One region of the Paenibacillus sp. CMAA1364 genome, then DNA from elsewhere that is predicted to be linked to it. Evidence: riboswitches for the same ligand, from Rfam matches in the RefSeq annotation. Region 1 holds a riboswitch; each other region holds the start of a gene.
The links. Region 1 has a riboswitch for cobalamin ahead of metE (5-methyltetrahydropteroyltriglutamate--homocysteine S-methyltransferase). Riboswitches for the same ligand answer to the same signal wherever they lie in the genome.
Positions count from the first base shown of each region.

Region 1 (5,647 bases):
GAACCTTTTGGATCCGCATCTTTAATCTCTTGGATCTCATGGTGAAGCCTTTCCATCTGTAAATCTAAGGCATTAGCTGATTCTGCCGCATTCTTCAACTCCATGAGGAGCCTCTCTGGTACGGACTTGTCATATTTGTAGAAGATCTTATGCTCTAGACTAGCCCAGAAGTCCATGGCAATCGTACGAATCTGAACCTCTACACAGACATTTTCCTCACGATCAGACATAAACACAGGAACCTCAACCAATAGATGAAGACTTCGATAACCATTTAATTTGGGGTTCTTAATATAGTCCTTCACTTCAAGTGTCGTAATATCCTTCTGTTTCTGAAGCATTTCACTCACTCGATAGATGTCTGAAATAAATGAACAGGTAATTCTTAGGCCAGCAATATCTTTAATATTATCCTTTATACTGGTGAAGCTCATATCGTTACTCTTACGAAACATTTTATTCATAATACTTTCTGGTGACTTCAGACGTGAATTAGTATGTTCAATAGGACTATAATCATGTAAGGTCTCAAATTCTTCCTTCAATATATTAACCTTCGTCTCTATCTCTTCTAGTGCAAATTTGTAAGTAAGCATGAATAAGGTAATATCATACCTGAATTGTTTAAGCTGTTCTATCTGTAATTGCTGATCCATTTCTAATCTTCCTTCCCCTGATGGTTGGCTTAATTTTCAGTATAACATTCAGGGATTAAGAAAACGAATATCATTAACTCGTCCTCCCCATTATATTTTCTATCCCATAACCTGTATGTAGATTTATATAAAAACAATGGACTCCTCCATCGAACAGAGAAGTCCATTGTTATAATTTATTCGATTTACTTCGTTACACTTCTTGCTTCTCTTGCAATTACAGTCGCTTGCACCATATGCTTCAGTGATTCTACCGTCTCTTCTACGCCACGAGTCTTCAACCCACAGTCTGGATTAATCCAGAACAATGTTGGATCCAATACTTGTAACGCACGATCGATCATCGTTACCATTTCTTCAACAGGAGGGACTCTCGGGCTATGAATATCATATACGCCCAATCCAATGCCTAGTTCATACGTAGATTCTTCAAAGGTATGGATAAGTTCCCCATGACTACGTGAAGTTTCGATGGAGATGACGTCAGCATCCAATGCTCTAATCGCATCAATCATCTCATGGAATTCGCAATAACACATATGTGTATGAATTTGCGTCGTATCTTTTACCGTAGAGGTAGATATACGGAATGCAAGAATGGAATCCTCGAGATACTTATCCCATTTTTCTTTCTTCAATGGTAGTCCTTCACGAAGTGCAGGCTCATCAACTTGAATCATTTCAATTCCAGCCTTTTCTAACGCTTCTACTTCTTCACGTAGTGCCAACGCAATCTGGAAAGCCACTTCATTTCGAGGTAGATCATCGCGTACAAATGACCAGTTCAATATCGTCAATGGACCCGTTAACATTCCTTTCATCGGCTTATCAGTTAATGACTGTGCGTACACACTTTCTTTGACCGTCATTGGAGCAATAAATTCCACATCTCCAAAGATAACTGGTGGTTTCACACAACGTGATCCGTAGGATTGCACCCAACCGTTCAAAGTAAATGCGAACCCATTTAATTTCTCTCCGAAGAATTCAACCATATCCGTTCTCTCGAATTCACCGTGTACTAATACGTCTATCCCGATCTCCTCTTGCAGCTTAACCCAGATTTGAATCTGATCTTGGATGAACTTCTCATACTGCTCAGCACTCCATTCTCCTTTGCGGAATTGCTGACGCGCTTTTCTAATCTCTGCAGATTGCGGGAAGCTTCCAATCGTTGTTGTCGGCAAGAACGGTAGTTGCCACTTTTCTTGTTGACTAATATGACGTTGATCAAATGCACTCTTTCTAGTAGATGGTTGTGCATCTATATGGGAAGCAGCTTCGCGAACATGAACGCGGTTTCTCGAAGCCGAAGCATTTAATGCTTCAACTGCTTGTTGACCTTCTTGTAGCTTCGCTTCAACAGACGCCTGAGCACCCGAAGCTAGCTGAGCTAGAAGAATGATCTCGTCTAACTTCTCATCCGCATAAGCTAGAGCATTTTTTAACACAGGATCTAGATTAGTCTCTGGTTTCGTCGTCACCGGTACATGAAGTAAGCTACATGACGGTTGCACGACAATGCGCTCGTAAGGGATGAATGCTGAGAGCTTCTCAAGCACTTCCGTCGGAGATGATAGATTAGAACGCCAAATGTTGCGTCCGTCAATCAGACCCGCACCCAATGTCTTGCCTTCTGGGAATCCGAACTTCTGAATCGACTGCACATTCTGTTCTAGACCGTGAACAAAATCTAGACCAATCCCTTGCACAGGAAGGGACACAATCTCTTCATAGTAACTTACCGCTTCGAAATAGGTCTGCAACATAATATTCAATTGTGGTGCTGCTTCATGCAATGCTGTATAGATACGCTGGATTCGTACGATATCTTCTTGCGTAATAGAAGTCACCAGTATGGGCTCATCGATCTGTACCCATTGCACACCTTCTTGTGCAAGTTCCTGTACAATTTGTTTATAGATTGGTAAGAACTGCTCAATCAGATCATCCAGTTGATGCTCTTCGTAACCTTTGGATAGCTTCAGATACGTGTACAATCCAACGAATACGGGCTTCCCTTCAATACCCAACTTCTGTTTCGCTTCTTGATAGGCTTTGAGCGGTTTGTTCTCTGTTAGTACTGGCTGTGCACCATTTAATTCTGGCACAATGTAATGATAATTCGTATTGAACCATTTCGTCATCTCACAAGCTGCCGCTTCCTTATCTCCTCTAGCCATAGCATAGTATGTAGAGAACGGAACAACACCACCTTCATATTGAAAACGCTCTGGTACAAGGCCAAACATCGCCGTTGCATCTAGTATATGATCGTAATAAGAAAAGTCATTTACAGGAATCAGATTAATTCCTTTATCTTGCTGTAGCTTCAAATGATCTAGACGAATCGTCTCCAATTGACTCAACAATTGCGTATCATCAAGCTTTCCTGCCCAATAGGCCTCCAGTGCCTTCTTCCACTCTCTGTTTGCCCCAATACGTGGATAACCTAGATTACTACTTTTTACTTTTACCATGTGCAGATCACTTCTCCCCATTATTTCTAATATAAATCTGTATATCAAAAAGAACATCTACATCCTAATTAGAAGGATAAAGATGCCCTAGAATAAACCAATCTGGGTGGCAGTCCTTTAACACTTCCCTATCTTCCGTAGGTACGCTGTGAAATGAAACAGGCAGGTCTCCTGACTTCAGAATCATCGTCACTCTGCTCACCTTCCCGATCCTAAGATCAGTGGCTCATTCGCAGCGACTCCTCTGTTACAGTGGCGGGACCGCACCGGAATTACACCGGACTTCCCTATTAAGCTCAAGTCGTATAAACAAGAGCACCCAGATTCATAATATGTGGTTGTTTTTAATGCATGTATATACCTTACATTAGATTGCATAATTATGCAACATCTATTTGTTATAATCGCATAACCATACTTGGATTAATATTCAAACCGACAACTGCACGAAAAACTGTTAGAATAAGTAGGTTAATTCTTAATCATTGGGAGGAAATAAATACATCATGAGGTATTTGCACCAAGTCGTCAAGGGGTGGAATGAATTATCCCTAAACATTAAGCTATTCTTCCTAGCCAATATATTATTCCAGATTGGGGGCGGTATTTTCTCCGTCCTATATAATCTATTTATACAAGGGCTTGGCTATAGTGATGCTATGAATGGAAAGATTATCAGTGTTCAATCGTTAGCTACTGCCATCATGTTCATACCCGTAGGTCTGCTAGGGGACCGAACAAGTCGCAAGCGATTACTCATTTGGGGTGCGATGTTCAGTGGATTGGCTTTTATCGGTAGATCGCTATTTGATTCTGAACTAAGCTTGCTAAGTTTTGCTATCGTGTCCGGGTTGTTCGTCTCCATATTTCAAGTGCTCGCTATTCCATTTCTAGCTGAAAGTATTCCAGTGCACCAACGCTTACGCGTATTCAGTTATTACTCTTCCCTTGTTCTAGCTTCACAGATACTTGGGAGCATGGGTGGTGGCATGATCGCGGATGTCCTGCAATCCTTTGGAATTAGCCATATTTCCAGTCTACAAGTGGTTCTAACCGCTGGGGGTATAACGACCTTTATTGCCTTTATCCCGTTACTGTTTATTGTTGAACCTTCCAAAAGTGTCACTACTCCTAAGGAATTTAAGCCTCTACCTACCGAACAGAATTCGACTGGAACTAGCTCACGACAAGACTATATTTCCATTGGTCAGTTCGCAGTTGTTCAACTCATCATCGGTATTGGCTCAGGACTTGTTATTCCTTACTTGAATCTGTACTTCACCAACCGCTTCTCTGTATCCCTAAGTACCGTGGGGGTATTGATCTCACTAGGACAGATTGTAACAATAATTTCCATTCTTATCGGTCCATCTTTAGCTGCAAAGATCGGCTCTGTCAGAGCTGTAGTCTGTTTCCAATTGCTGTCTTTGCCATTCCTTTTAATCACGGGATTCACGAATATACTATCCATTGCAGCGATCACTTTCTTATTTAGACAAGCTCTGATGAATGCCGCTAATCCCATTCATTCTACCGTCTTAATCGATCGGGTATCGGATTCAAAGCGTGGGCTTGCTAACTCCGTCACACAGACTGCCTTTATGTTGGGCTGGGCGTTCATGGGTCCTGTTCAATCCTTTTTGATTACAAGATATGATTACTACTGGGGCTACGCCATCACCTTCAGCATTACAGGTGCTCTATACGTTACAGCAGCTGGACTATATTATTTCATGTTCCGAAAGACGACTGAGTTACAGCGCGCTATCCCTAGTCTCCATGATTAAAAGACGCGCAACTGTGGGACAACCCTGATTAGGTTACAGTGGTAATAATAGGAACTCTCCGATATAATTAGACCTTAATGAATGCAATACAAGGAGGATATGTTTCATGAACGACTTGACCGATGATTTGCAAGGACCTTATCATAATTACCCACCACATATGATCCCACCCAAGACAAATGGTAAATCCATCACCGCACTTGTGCTAGGAATATTAGCCATCGTTATTCCGTATCTTGGATTTCTTATAGGCATCGTCGCCATTATCTTTGCAAGCCTCTCATTTAAAGAACTTAAATATAAGCAAGAGCAAGGACGGGGCCTATCCATAGCTGGACTGGTATGCGGTATTATTGGTACGGCACTCTATGGTTTTATTATCACTATTCTGATTATCGCATTTGTATTCTTTTCCGCTCAGATGTAATATTCGATTTGTGATTGTAACAGCAAAGAAAGAGGCCCTCATCCATCAGAATCGGTGGATGAAGGCCTTTTTAAATATGAGATTTATGTTCGTACTATAACACCTCTTGCAGTTCAACGCCTTCTGGCATAATAGACTGAACATGTTCTCGCACAGAAGATACCTCTTGTAAATCATTGCATAGAATAGATACTATTCCCCGATCTCCTCGCGACCTTATCAACCTTCCCATACCTTGTCTTAGACGCAACAACATATGCGGCAGATCGACCTCGTCAAAAGGGGCAGATGATGCGT
Region 1 covers NZ_JBITNB010000012.1:66,823-72,469, reverse strand. The annotation lists gene ACH8E3_RS09660 (GTP pyrophosphokinase) at 1-656, opposite strand, end outside; gene metE (5-methyltetrahydropteroyltriglutamate--homocysteine S-methyltransferase) at 842-3,136, opposite strand; cobalamin riboswitch at 3,281-3,475, opposite strand; gene ACH8E3_RS09650 (MFS transporter) at 3,643-4,923, shown strand; gene ACH8E3_RS09645 (DUF4190 domain-containing protein) at 5,030-5,350, shown strand; gene ACH8E3_RS09640 (ATP-dependent DNA helicase) at 5,445-5,647, opposite strand, start outside.

Region 2 (5,647 bases), on a different contig from region 1:
CTTCCGCATATTTATCACTGAATGAGCCTTGACCTAGCGTTTCGTCGTAGAAATCCTCAAGTCCGAGTGGACGCCCATTGCTATCTGTCCAACCCATGACTTTCTTCACTTCATGAGGACAGAATAGGTTCCACATTTCGCGGTTCTCTACAGCCTTCATGAATAGGTCAGGAATACAGATACCATGGAACACATCATGTGCTCTCATACGCTCATCACCATTATTTAACTTGAGATCGAGGAATGCGAGAATATCCTTATGGAACACGTCAATATATACGGCAATAGCACCCTTGCGTGTTCCCAATTGGTCTACGCTAACAGCTGTGTTATTCAGTTGACGAATCCAAGGTATGACACCTGAACTTGTGTTCTTATGTCCTCGAATATCTGAACCGCGTGCTCTTACTTTACCGAGATAGACCCCAATACCACCGCCCATTTTACTAAGTCGAGCTGTATCCGTATTGGAATCGAAGATACCTTCTAATGAATCATCAACGGTGTCGATGAAGCAACTGGAGAGCTGTCCAGCCACTTTTTTACCGGCATTAGACATCGTAGGTGTTGCAGCCGTCATATATAGATTACTCATAGCCCAATACGATTCCATCACAAGCTCCATACGTCGTTCAGCAGGTTCTTTGTGCATAAGGAACATGGCGATAATCATATAACGTTCCTGTGGAAGTTCCATAATATGACCATCGAAGTCTGTCGTAAGGTAACGCTCTGTTAACGTTAAGAGACCAATGTAATCGAATAAAAGATCACGTTTATAATCAATGAGCTCACCGAGCTCTTGAATCTGTTCTTTGGTATAGTATTCAAGTAGTTCTTCTCTGTATATTCCTTTGTGCACTAAATCTGTAATTAGCGGATAAAACGCACCATAAGGCTCATCGGCGTAAGATTTATAACGGCGGTGATGTGCAGCCTTTTTATATAAACTAGTCAGCAGAGAGCGAGCAGCGGCAAATTTCCAATTCGGTTCTTCTTTCGTAACAAGCTCTAGGGCAGACATGGTAAATGCATTGCTAATTTCTTCTCCTGTAACTTCATCACGACGGAGCTTAGAAGTCACACCGCGGATCAATTGGTCTTTGTTAAGAGTCTCTAGACCTTGAAGAAGGCGATCTGTATAAATGGAGATACGTGATTCATCAAAAGCGAGCTGGCGATTATTTGGTTTTACTACGAAATGTGGCATGAATGTCTTCCTTTCAACATGGATATTTCAATTTGTGATAATTAAATTTCCAACAGTACAGCATCGTGATGTCTTAAACTTGCATGAATATCTATAATACGCTGATTTGTACTCCCACGGAAGGGGATAGTAATATTTTTTAAAGATTCTACAAAAGGACCATCAATAACAACGTGACATTTCTGCAACAATCGGTACTCCGCAGAGTCGACAGATGCTACCAGATCTTCATATACATAGCCTGTATAGATCCATATGGAGAAGTTAGGAAGAACAGCATGAACTTGATCAAGAAAAGCTGCTGCTTCATCTGCTGAGAAGAAAGGATCTCCTCCAGCTAAAGTTAAGCCATCAAGCAATGGGTTATTAGCCATTTCAGTAATGATCTCTTGTTGACGTTCTTGCGTAAACGGTTCACCATAGTTGAAATTCCATGTGGCTGGGTTGAAACAACCGGGACAGCGGTGGCGACAACCACTAAGAAAGATAACAGCCCGTAGGCCATTACCTTCATTAATGGATTCTGGGTAGTAGCCACAAATGTTCATCGATGTTTGACCCGATCTCCTACTTCTGCCTGCTTGGCAGCATTAAAGCGTGTCTGGTAATCACCCGTTAGATAACCTGTAACACGACGTAGACGATACATCGGAACGTCTGCTTCGTTGGTTCCACAGTGAGGGCAGATTTCGCCGATAATACCTTCGTAATTGCAAGTTCCACACCGGTCAATAGGATGGTTAATGCTGAAATAGCTAATATTTTGCGATAAGGCATATTGAACTATTTTTAGAAAAGCGCTTTGGTTCGTACGTACATTCCCATCCAATTCAATATAAGAGATAGCTCCAGCATTACATAATTCATGGAAAGGAGCCTCTAATGATATTTTGCGAGCGGCGGGAAGATCATAATACACCGGCACATGGAAGGAGTTGGTATAGTATTCACGGTCCGTTACACCTGGAATAGAGCCGAATACTTCTCGATCCTTCTTGGTGAATTTACCAGAAAGGCCTTCCGCAGGCGTTGCCATTAAAGTGATGTTAAGATCATGCTCTTCACTCTTCATATCACAGTAGCGACGCATAGCGGAGATGAGCTCTAATGCTTTGGTATGAACATCCTCACTCTCAGCGTGATGTTTACCATACATGGCTTTCATACATTCACCAAGACCAATAAATCCTATGGACAAGCTACCATGCTTCAAGCAATCTTCTACGGTATCGTCAGGACCTAATGCTTCGCCACCTTCCCAGACACCTTCACGCATCATGAAGTCGGAAGCTTTGGCAGGTTGGCGAGCTTGAATCTTGTATCTGTGCAAGAGGCCATCAAGTGCAATATCTAAGAAATGATACAGATCTTGTTGGAAACCAAGCTCATTAGGAAAGGCATTGCCACTCACAACACCATGCTTAATACCTAATTTGACAAGATTAATCGTATTGAAGGATAAGTTACCTTTACCTGATAAATGGTTGCGACCATGTCGATCAGCAAGAACACGTGTGCGACAACCCATTGTAGCGAATTCAGTATTTGGATCTGTTGGATCGTAATACTGAAGGTTGCTAGGTGCGTCGAGATTGGCGAAATTGGGATAGAGTCTTTTTGTTGAGCATTCTATCGCTTTTAAGAAAAGATCATAGTTAGCATCCCCAGGGGATTGATTAATTCCCTGTTTACATTTGAAGATTTGAATGGGGAATATAGGTGTCTCACCATTTCCTAATCCATTCATCGTTGCCATGAGTAAGCTATCGATAACCATCTGCCCCTCTGGGGTCGTGCATGTCCCATAATTAATGCTGGTAAAGGGAATCTGACCGCCCGCGCGGCTAGACATGGTATTTAGATTATGGATTAAGCTCTCAGCAGCTTGAAGGCACTCTGCCTTAGTCTCTTGCGTCGCAAAAGAATAGGAACGTGGATGTGATTCGGATAACGTTAGGTTACCTAATTGCATATGTTGTGCTTCGACTACCGTATTCTCATTGAAGTAGTGTAACCCCTTTTGGAAATACTTCACAAATGACTTGGCCACATATGGCGCTAAATCATAGTCTAGTTTATTTCCGGAAACGCCGCCATATTGAGAATTCTGCTGACATTGAAATATAATGGCTACTTGCGCCATAGCCGTAGAAATCGACTGTGGTGTTCGGACGCTTCCATTGCCTGTACTAAATCCTCGTGCTAACAGTTTGTCAAAAGGAATGAAGATACAATTCGTGCTGCCCACCGCATATTGATCCAGATCATGAACGTATAGATCATTCTCATCAACAGCATTCATCAGTGTCTTAGGGATTATGTAATATCTTGCGTACCATTTCGCATATTCACTACCGAACTTACCTATTTTACCGGAGAAGCTTTCTCCATTTAGATTGGCATTCTCACGCAGCATTTCTACATTTAGACTTTCTGTAATATCATGTCCCATAGCTGATACTTCTTGAAGCATTTGTTCTTCTAATGTAATAGTTCTTCTAGATTCCATTAATACCATAATTCATTTCCACCTTTCCTATTTCCGCGTAGGATTTGTTGCGTATGTTGAACAGGTAGGTATCTGACTTCCCAAGTAAATCAATCTGTACTTCATCTGATTCTTGGGTTACAGTGGCGGGACCGTGATGGATTCACACCATACTTCCCTATTAAGACCCGACAATGGTTGTTATGTTGGATCACCTGTTTTGCACTATATTTAGTGGTGCTATATAAATCTAACTCAATATGTTGTGTTTGTAAACATGAATTAATGAAATCCATTCTTGAAAGCGGTGTGAAAACTTTGCCATCCCTTCTACGACTTACATTAGCGAACATAAATGAAAATTCTATGGTATATTTTATGAAAAGGGTATGAAATGGTTACAATAGATCAAGAAATGATAGAGGAGGAAGTCCATTTGGCAATTGCAGAGGTAACGGTTATTCCAATAGGAACACAAACGACGAGTCTTAGTGCTTATGTTGCGGACATGCAGCGGGTTCTGAAAGATCAGGAAGGCATAACGTATCAACTCACTTCCATGAGTACCATTATTGAAGGACCTCTTGAATTAGTGTGGCGTGCTATTGCTGCATTACATGAATCACCATTTCTATCGGGAGCACAACGAGTCTCTACATCTGTGAAGTTGGATGACCGTCGAGACAAGGCTTCTTCTAGTGCACAAAAGTTGAATTCAGTGTTGGATAAATTGAAATAAGTCACAAGAAGAACATTCTATATTTCGTTATTGTACTGTCCCCCGACTAAAGTCCAGTATTTGACTAGTCTGTAGATTGATTCTATTGATTATCTAATGAAGTATAATGATGGAATAATATAACACTGAATTGGGGGTTCGTAGATATGCGTAGAATACAGAAATCAGTCATAGCGGTTGTGGCACTATCGGTCCTATTACTTGTTGGATGCAACGATGATATGGGGAATAAAGTCTCTGATTGGTCTAAGGAGTTAACGAAAGACGGCATACATAAAGAAATCTCACGCACAGAAGGGGTAGGTTCCGCAACGGAATTGATTCTGAAAAATGAGGTTGGTAGCATTGAAGTAACAGCGACTACAGGTGACCAGATGAAAGTGATCGCAACGCTCTTATTTCCGAATAAGCCTTCACACGAATCCAAATATGATGAGATTATTAGTCAGACAGAGATCTCGGTAATTACACAAGGGGACCAAATAAAAGTTAGTGCACACCCCAAAGGTAAGGAGAAAATGGAAATGTGGAAATGGGTGAAAGAGGAATACGGCCTCATCAAATTTACGATTAATTACAAGGTTGAATTACCTGAAACCGTAGATCATTTTAATATCGGAAGTAACGTAGGTGAAATCAAGCTTCATAATCTAACGGGAACCTATGATATTCATAATGATGTAGGCACGATTGATATTGATGGAGCACATATTGTTGGGAAATCCACAATCACATCTAATGTTGGCAGTGTTGTTGTGGGAATTCAGCAAATGGATAGCAAGAGCACCCTGAGCGCAAAGACGGACGTTGGAAGTATTAAGGCAATCCTAGCTGAGCAACTAAAATGTACAATCGAAGCGAAAAGCGATGTTGGTCAAGTGGTTGGAGCACCCAAAGGAAAAAGTGAGCGGAATGGGGGCGGGCCATTATTATCACTGACGTCGAGTGTGGGGGCTGTCACGGTGGAGAATCCTTAATTCGTCTAGATTGACTACAAGCCCACTCGTGAAGATAGGTATACAATTATATAGGGTGGCCACTTTACTGTGGCACCCTTTTTGTGTTGCAATCATCAAAAATATGAATATATTTACAAGAAACCGAGATATAGCGAGTATGAATGACTTGGATAGAGATAGTTGAATTTGTAATCGCTATTATCAATCTACACGCTACTTATTCCCTTCTAGAAAGGCATTGAGTCACCTTT
Region 2 covers NZ_JBITNB010000018.1:44,558-50,204, forward strand. The annotation lists gene ACH8E3_RS11480 (ribonucleoside-diphosphate reductase subunit alpha) at 1-1,210, opposite strand, end outside; gene nrdG (anaerobic ribonucleoside-triphosphate reductase activating protein) at 1,252-1,758, opposite strand; gene ACH8E3_RS11490 (anaerobic ribonucleoside triphosphate reductase) at 1,755-3,728, opposite strand; cobalamin riboswitch at 3,766-3,932, opposite strand; gene ACH8E3_RS11495 (MTH1187 family thiamine-binding protein) at 4,135-4,437, shown strand; gene ACH8E3_RS11500 (hypothetical protein) at 4,584-5,414, shown strand.
Region 2: another riboswitch for cobalamin. It lies ahead of ACH8E3_RS11490 (anaerobic ribonucleoside triphosphate reductase); the one in region 1 lies ahead of metE (5-methyltetrahydropteroyltriglutamate--homocysteine S-methyltransferase).

Region 3 (5,647 bases), on a different contig from region 1:
GCTAACCCAGAAGAAGACGTAGCGAAGCTATTCAGCGATTGGGGTTATGCTACGGAAACAACCGCAGCCTTATTAACAGCTGTTCAGTTGCAACATGTCGCTGTGCTTGAAGAGAAGGACAAGGATGCATCCGTATTCTGCTGCACAACAGCAGGTGTATCGAATGGTGCACGTGCCGGTTCCAAGAGGACTACATTTCCCGCCTATCAACCGGGTACGATCAATATTATCCTCATGATCGATGCGTTGATGACGCAAGCGGCAATGGTCAATGCGATTATGACAGCGGTGGAAGCGAAGACAGCAGCGCTAGCCGATATGGGTATTCCGGACGCAGAGAACGGCTTGATCGCTACGGGGACTACGACGGATTCCATTGTGTTAGGTGTTAGTCAATCCACCACATATCCAATTGAACATCGATATTGTGGGACTGCGACCGATCTAGGATCTGCGATTGGTCGAGTAGTGTATGGTACTGTGCAAGAGAGTCTACGTGCGGGTGGGGTGAAGTTACCATGATGGGTTGGGCCATATTTATGCTATGGGCCGCTTATGTATTGGATCTAATCATCGGAGATCCACGTTCTATACCACATCCCGTAATAGGTATGGGGAAAGGCATTAAACAAATTGAGAAGTTGATTCGTAGACATGTGTCACATCCTGGCCTTATGCAAAAAGCGGGAATTCTGCTGCCAGTCATTGTAGTGGGAGGCTCTCTGCTGATCACATGGGTGTTGTTGAGAACGTTATATATGATTCATCCATGGCTTTCAGTGGTCCTGGAAGTGGTATTGATAGCTACGACTATCGCTACTAAAGGATTAAAAGATGCAGGCATGGAGGTATATGATCATCTCAAACGTGGTGATCTACCTGCTGCAAGACAAGCACTGGGGATGATTGTAGGGCGTGATACAGATCATCTGGATGAATCTGAAGTTGTCCGTGGCACCGTTGAAACGATGGCGGAGAATATTGTTGATGCTATTGTCTCACCCTTATTCTATGCCTTTATTGGTGGTGCCCCGTTAGCGATCGCTTATCGGGCGATTAACACATTAGATTCAATGGTCGGTTATAAGAATGATAAATATATCAACTTGGGATGGGCATCGGCACGATTAGATGATGTTGCTAATTTCATTCCAGCTCGTATAACGGGCATGTTATTAGTCGTTAGTAGTTGGCTCCTGCGTCTGGATTATAAAGGATCGTATCGTACGATCATACATGATGCGAGACTGCATCCAAGTCCGAATAGTGGATATCCTGAATCAGCCGTAGCTGGTGCTTTAGGTATTCGGCTTGGTGGTGAGAATACATACCATGGTGTCGTATCATTTCGCGCATATATGGGGGTGTTATCACGACCATTATCGAAGGACGATATTCAGTCTACGGGATGGTTGATGATCATGTCCTCATTATTATTTCTAGTGTTATGTTCCATTGTGGTGTGGGGGTTAGGTATAACATTATGGAGATAGAATTGGTATGTATTCGGCATGGCAGAACACAGTGGAACCAAGATAGACGGTATTTAGGACATACGGATATCGGACTTCTTCCATCATCAAGGACAGATCTTATCCCATTGAAGGACAAGTTAACTGGGCGATCGTTTCATAAAGTGTTCTGTAGTGATCTGAAAAGATGTCGGGAAACATTAGAATGGATTTATCCAACTTCACCAGATGGGGTAATCTTTGATGAACGTTTACGGGAGATGGACTTCGGAGAATGGGAAGGCCAGACATATGATGAATTACAGCATTCTGTTGTATATCGGGAATGGTTGGATAATCCGCAAGAAGTAACTCCTCCACGGGGAGAAGACTGGGAACACTTTAATCAGAGATTAACTGATTTCTTGGATTATCTTGTATGTGATATGAATAGATGGAATGATGAAAGTTGCATACCTTCCATTCTGATCGTCACGCATGGGGGTGTCATTAGACAACTTACAACGATGATGATTCCTGGCTTGGAATTCTGGGATGTTAACGTTGACCCTGGAGATGCGCTCTCATTGAAGCTTAGTTTGATGGATGGAGAGTGGATAGGACGTCTATAATGACACATCTGAAGTCTTTGCTAAGAATTGGTTTGTAAGGTATCCTGCTTTAGACTATAATTTGGAGTGGAGAAGCGAATTCTGTCTATAAATGAATAGTATAAACTTATGAGGTCTAGCTATTTAGAAGCAACAATGTGTGCTCCTAGATATAGTTAATAGGGAAGCCGGTGAGAATCCGGCACGGTCCCGCCACTGTGAATCAGGAATATTCTTTAATGCCACTGTTCTGTTATAAGCAGGATGGGAAGGTGAGAATGTTGTAAGCCTGTGAGTCAGGAGACCTGCCTTATAAGTCGTATGATAATCCTTCGAGGAAAGGGTTACGTTTGATTGTGTAAGTGCCTGTGATTGTATATGAGCACATAACATACGGATCATATGTTTAATAACATATGATGTCTGTCCAGACGTAATCCCTGATTCTTTCTAGCAATAGAGGATCAGGGTTTTTCTATATGTAGAGATTGTCAACAAGGGATTTCATTTGGGTAGAAGGAACAGCATCTCTCACATGATAGAATACGAAAAAGGGGAGAGAAAGAATAATGAAACATATTTGGAAGAATTGGATCGGTGGCGTATTAACGCTTGCACTCGTATTGGCACTTACTGCATGTGGAGGTAACAATGAACCTAAGCAAGTAACAGAGCAAGCACCAGCAACAACAGAACAAGTCACACCACAGGCAGAACAAGCAGATGAATTGAAAACACAATATCCACTAACTGTAGCGGATGCGACAGGTGAATCTTTTACATTTACAGAAGCTCCGAAGCAGATTGTATCCATTTCGCCTGCAGAGACTGAAGCGTTGTTTGCCATAGGGTTAGACGATCAAGTTGTTGGCGTATCTGATTATGACGATTATCCAGAAGCTGTGACAACGAAGCCTAAAATGGGTGGTTTATACAATCCCAATGAAGAAGCGATTATTGCAGCGCAACCAGATCTTGTGCTCACAGGTATATCCATGAGTGTGGAAGCTACTGAGAAGCTACGTGGTCTTGGTATTCCGATTTTTAAGACGGATCCTAAATCAGTAGATGATGTGATTGCAAATATTGAAATGTATGGTCTGATTACAGATCGTCAAGCAGAAGCGAAGAAAGTGACAGACACAATGAAACAAGATCGTGATGAAGTGATAGAAGCGGTTAAATCACTTACTGCTGAGCAGAAAAAGAAAGTGTATATCGAATTTTCACTTGGTTGGACAGTGGGTAGTGGTGAATTTATGAACGAGCTTATTCACCTAGCTGGTGGAGTTAACATTGCTGCAGATACGGTTGGATGGAATGAAATCAGTGAAGAGAAAATCATTAATGATAATCCTGATGTTATTCTGTACTCTAAGAATGTGATTGATGAAAAGACCCAAAAAACGTTAGATGAGATAATTAAAGCTCGTAGTGGTTGGGATCAGATTACAGCCATTAAGAATGATGCCATCCATGCACTGGATGATAACCTGATTGCTCGTCCAGGACCGCGTGTGACAGAAGGACTTAAGATCGTAGCTCAAGCCATCTATCCTGAACTTGTCAAGCCATGAATAAAAAAGCGGTAGGGTATGGAGGACTCGGGATCATCTTGCTTGTCGTGAGCTTCATCCTCTGCCTGGGAATAGGGGCAGTGAAGCTCCCCGTTAAAGATATTATAGGAATCTTATTGCATCGCTTACCTTGGGTAGGCGATGCTATTATTCCTACATGGAGTCCTGCATATGAACAAATTTTGCTTAAGGTGCGATTGCCACGAATTATACTAGGCATGCTAGTTGGTGCTGCTCTTGCGGTGGCTGGTTCTGGATTTCAGGGTGTATTGCGTAATCCTTTAGCAGACCCTTATACACTGGGCGTATCTGCAGGATCTTCGGTTGGAGCAGCTATTATTATTTTCTTTGGGATGCAGTATTCATTCATTGGCGCATGGACGCTTCCATTGGTTGCCTTCTTTACTGGAATAGTGACACTCTGGGCTGTATTATCCCTAGCTCGAGAAGGAGGTAAAATTCCAACGAATAGTTTGATCTTATCTGGGATTGTGATGCAAACCTTTCTAGGTGCCATTGTATCCTTTCTAACGGTAATGTCTAAGCAGACGATTAATGAGATCATGTTCTGGACCATGGGTGGGCTCAGCTTTCGAGGATGGTCATATACGCTCATGTTGTTGCCATATGTCATGATTGGATTTGTCGTTATTTGGAGTAGTGCAAGATCTCTAAATTTAATGGCACTTGGTGAACGTCAGGCCGCGCATATGGGGCTTCATGTTGAAAGACTAAAAATAAGAACTTTGATTGTATCTACATTACTAACTGCAGCTGCTGTATCCGTATCTGGTGTTATTGGATTTGTCGGACTCGTTATTCCACATATCATTCGATTGATTGCTGGACCTGATTACCGATTTATTGTTCCACTATCAGCATTAGGAGGCGCTATCTTCACGATGTGGTCTGATACCGTTGCTCGTTCCATCTTCGCCCCGACCGAGATTCCTCTTGGAGTCGTTACAGCGTTTATCGGTGCCCCATTCTTTGCTTATCTATTGTATCGAAATAAGAAGCAAAGAAACGGAGGTATGATATGATTGAAGTGACAAAAGTATCTAAAAGTTATGGTAATCTATTGGCACTTCAAGATGTAAGCTTGTCTATACGAGAAGGTGAATGGTGGGGAATTATCGGTCCTAACGGAAGTGGTAAATCGACACTTCTAGAATTAATATCTGGTGTAGACAAGATTAGCAGTGGTGAGCTAATGATTCAGGGTCGTCATGTCTCAGACTATAATCGACGAGAGCTATCTCAGATGATTGCTGTACTTCAGCAAGATGGACTTCCTGCAATAAGATATCCTGTTAGAGATGTTGTTGAAATGGGGAGGTTCCCTTTTCAGAATTGGCTTGGACGAGACAAAAGTAAGAATGCCACAACAATGATAGATCGTATTATGGACAGATTACAGTTGATTGATCTTAGTGATCGTCTTGTGGATGAACTTAGTGGTGGACAAAGACAGCGTGTCGCATTAGGTAAAGTGATGGCACAAGAGCCATGCATTCTATTGCTGGATGAACCAACCACGTATTTGGATATTTACTATCAGCTACAATTCATGGAAATGGTTGCCACTTGGCGTAAAGATACAGGAATTACGGTTGTCTCCGTGCTACATGATTTGAATTTAGCTGCACAATTCTGCGATAAGATCGTAGTGTTACAAGCGGGAGAAGTTGTTGGAATGGGAACACCCGAAGAAATGATTACAGAGGATAATATCCGAAGTGTATACGGAGTGGATCCAGTGGTTGTGAAGCATCCAGTTAGTGGTTTGCCACAGATACTTCTATCACGCTACTAAATAAATAATAGATCGCTATAAATTAGGAGGAGATTACCAATGAGTATAAGTATGATGAAGCAGATCGGTGAAATTAAAGAACTTGATCAAGTTGCGATGAATGAGGCTAAATTACATATCAATAACCTTACGGTACCACCGGGTAGTCTAGGGAAGTTAGCTTCTGTAGCAATACAACTAGCAGGGATAACA
Region 3 covers NZ_JBITNB010000013.1:6,290-11,936, reverse strand. The annotation lists gene ACH8E3_RS09735 (adenosylcobinamide amidohydrolase) at 1-522, shown strand, start outside; gene cbiB (adenosylcobinamide-phosphate synthase CbiB) at 519-1,493, shown strand; gene ACH8E3_RS09725 (histidine phosphatase family protein) at 1,484-2,083, shown strand; cobalamin riboswitch at 2,180-2,389, shown strand; gene ACH8E3_RS09720 (ABC transporter substrate-binding protein) at 2,632-3,639, shown strand; gene ACH8E3_RS09715 (FecCD family ABC transporter permease) at 3,636-4,682, shown strand; gene ACH8E3_RS09710 (ABC transporter ATP-binding protein) at 4,679-5,455, shown strand; gene cobT (nicotinate-nucleotide--dimethylbenzimidazole phosphoribosyltransferase) at 5,495-5,647, shown strand, end outside.
Region 3: another riboswitch for cobalamin. It lies ahead of ACH8E3_RS09720 (ABC transporter substrate-binding protein); the one in region 1 lies ahead of metE (5-methyltetrahydropteroyltriglutamate--homocysteine S-methyltransferase).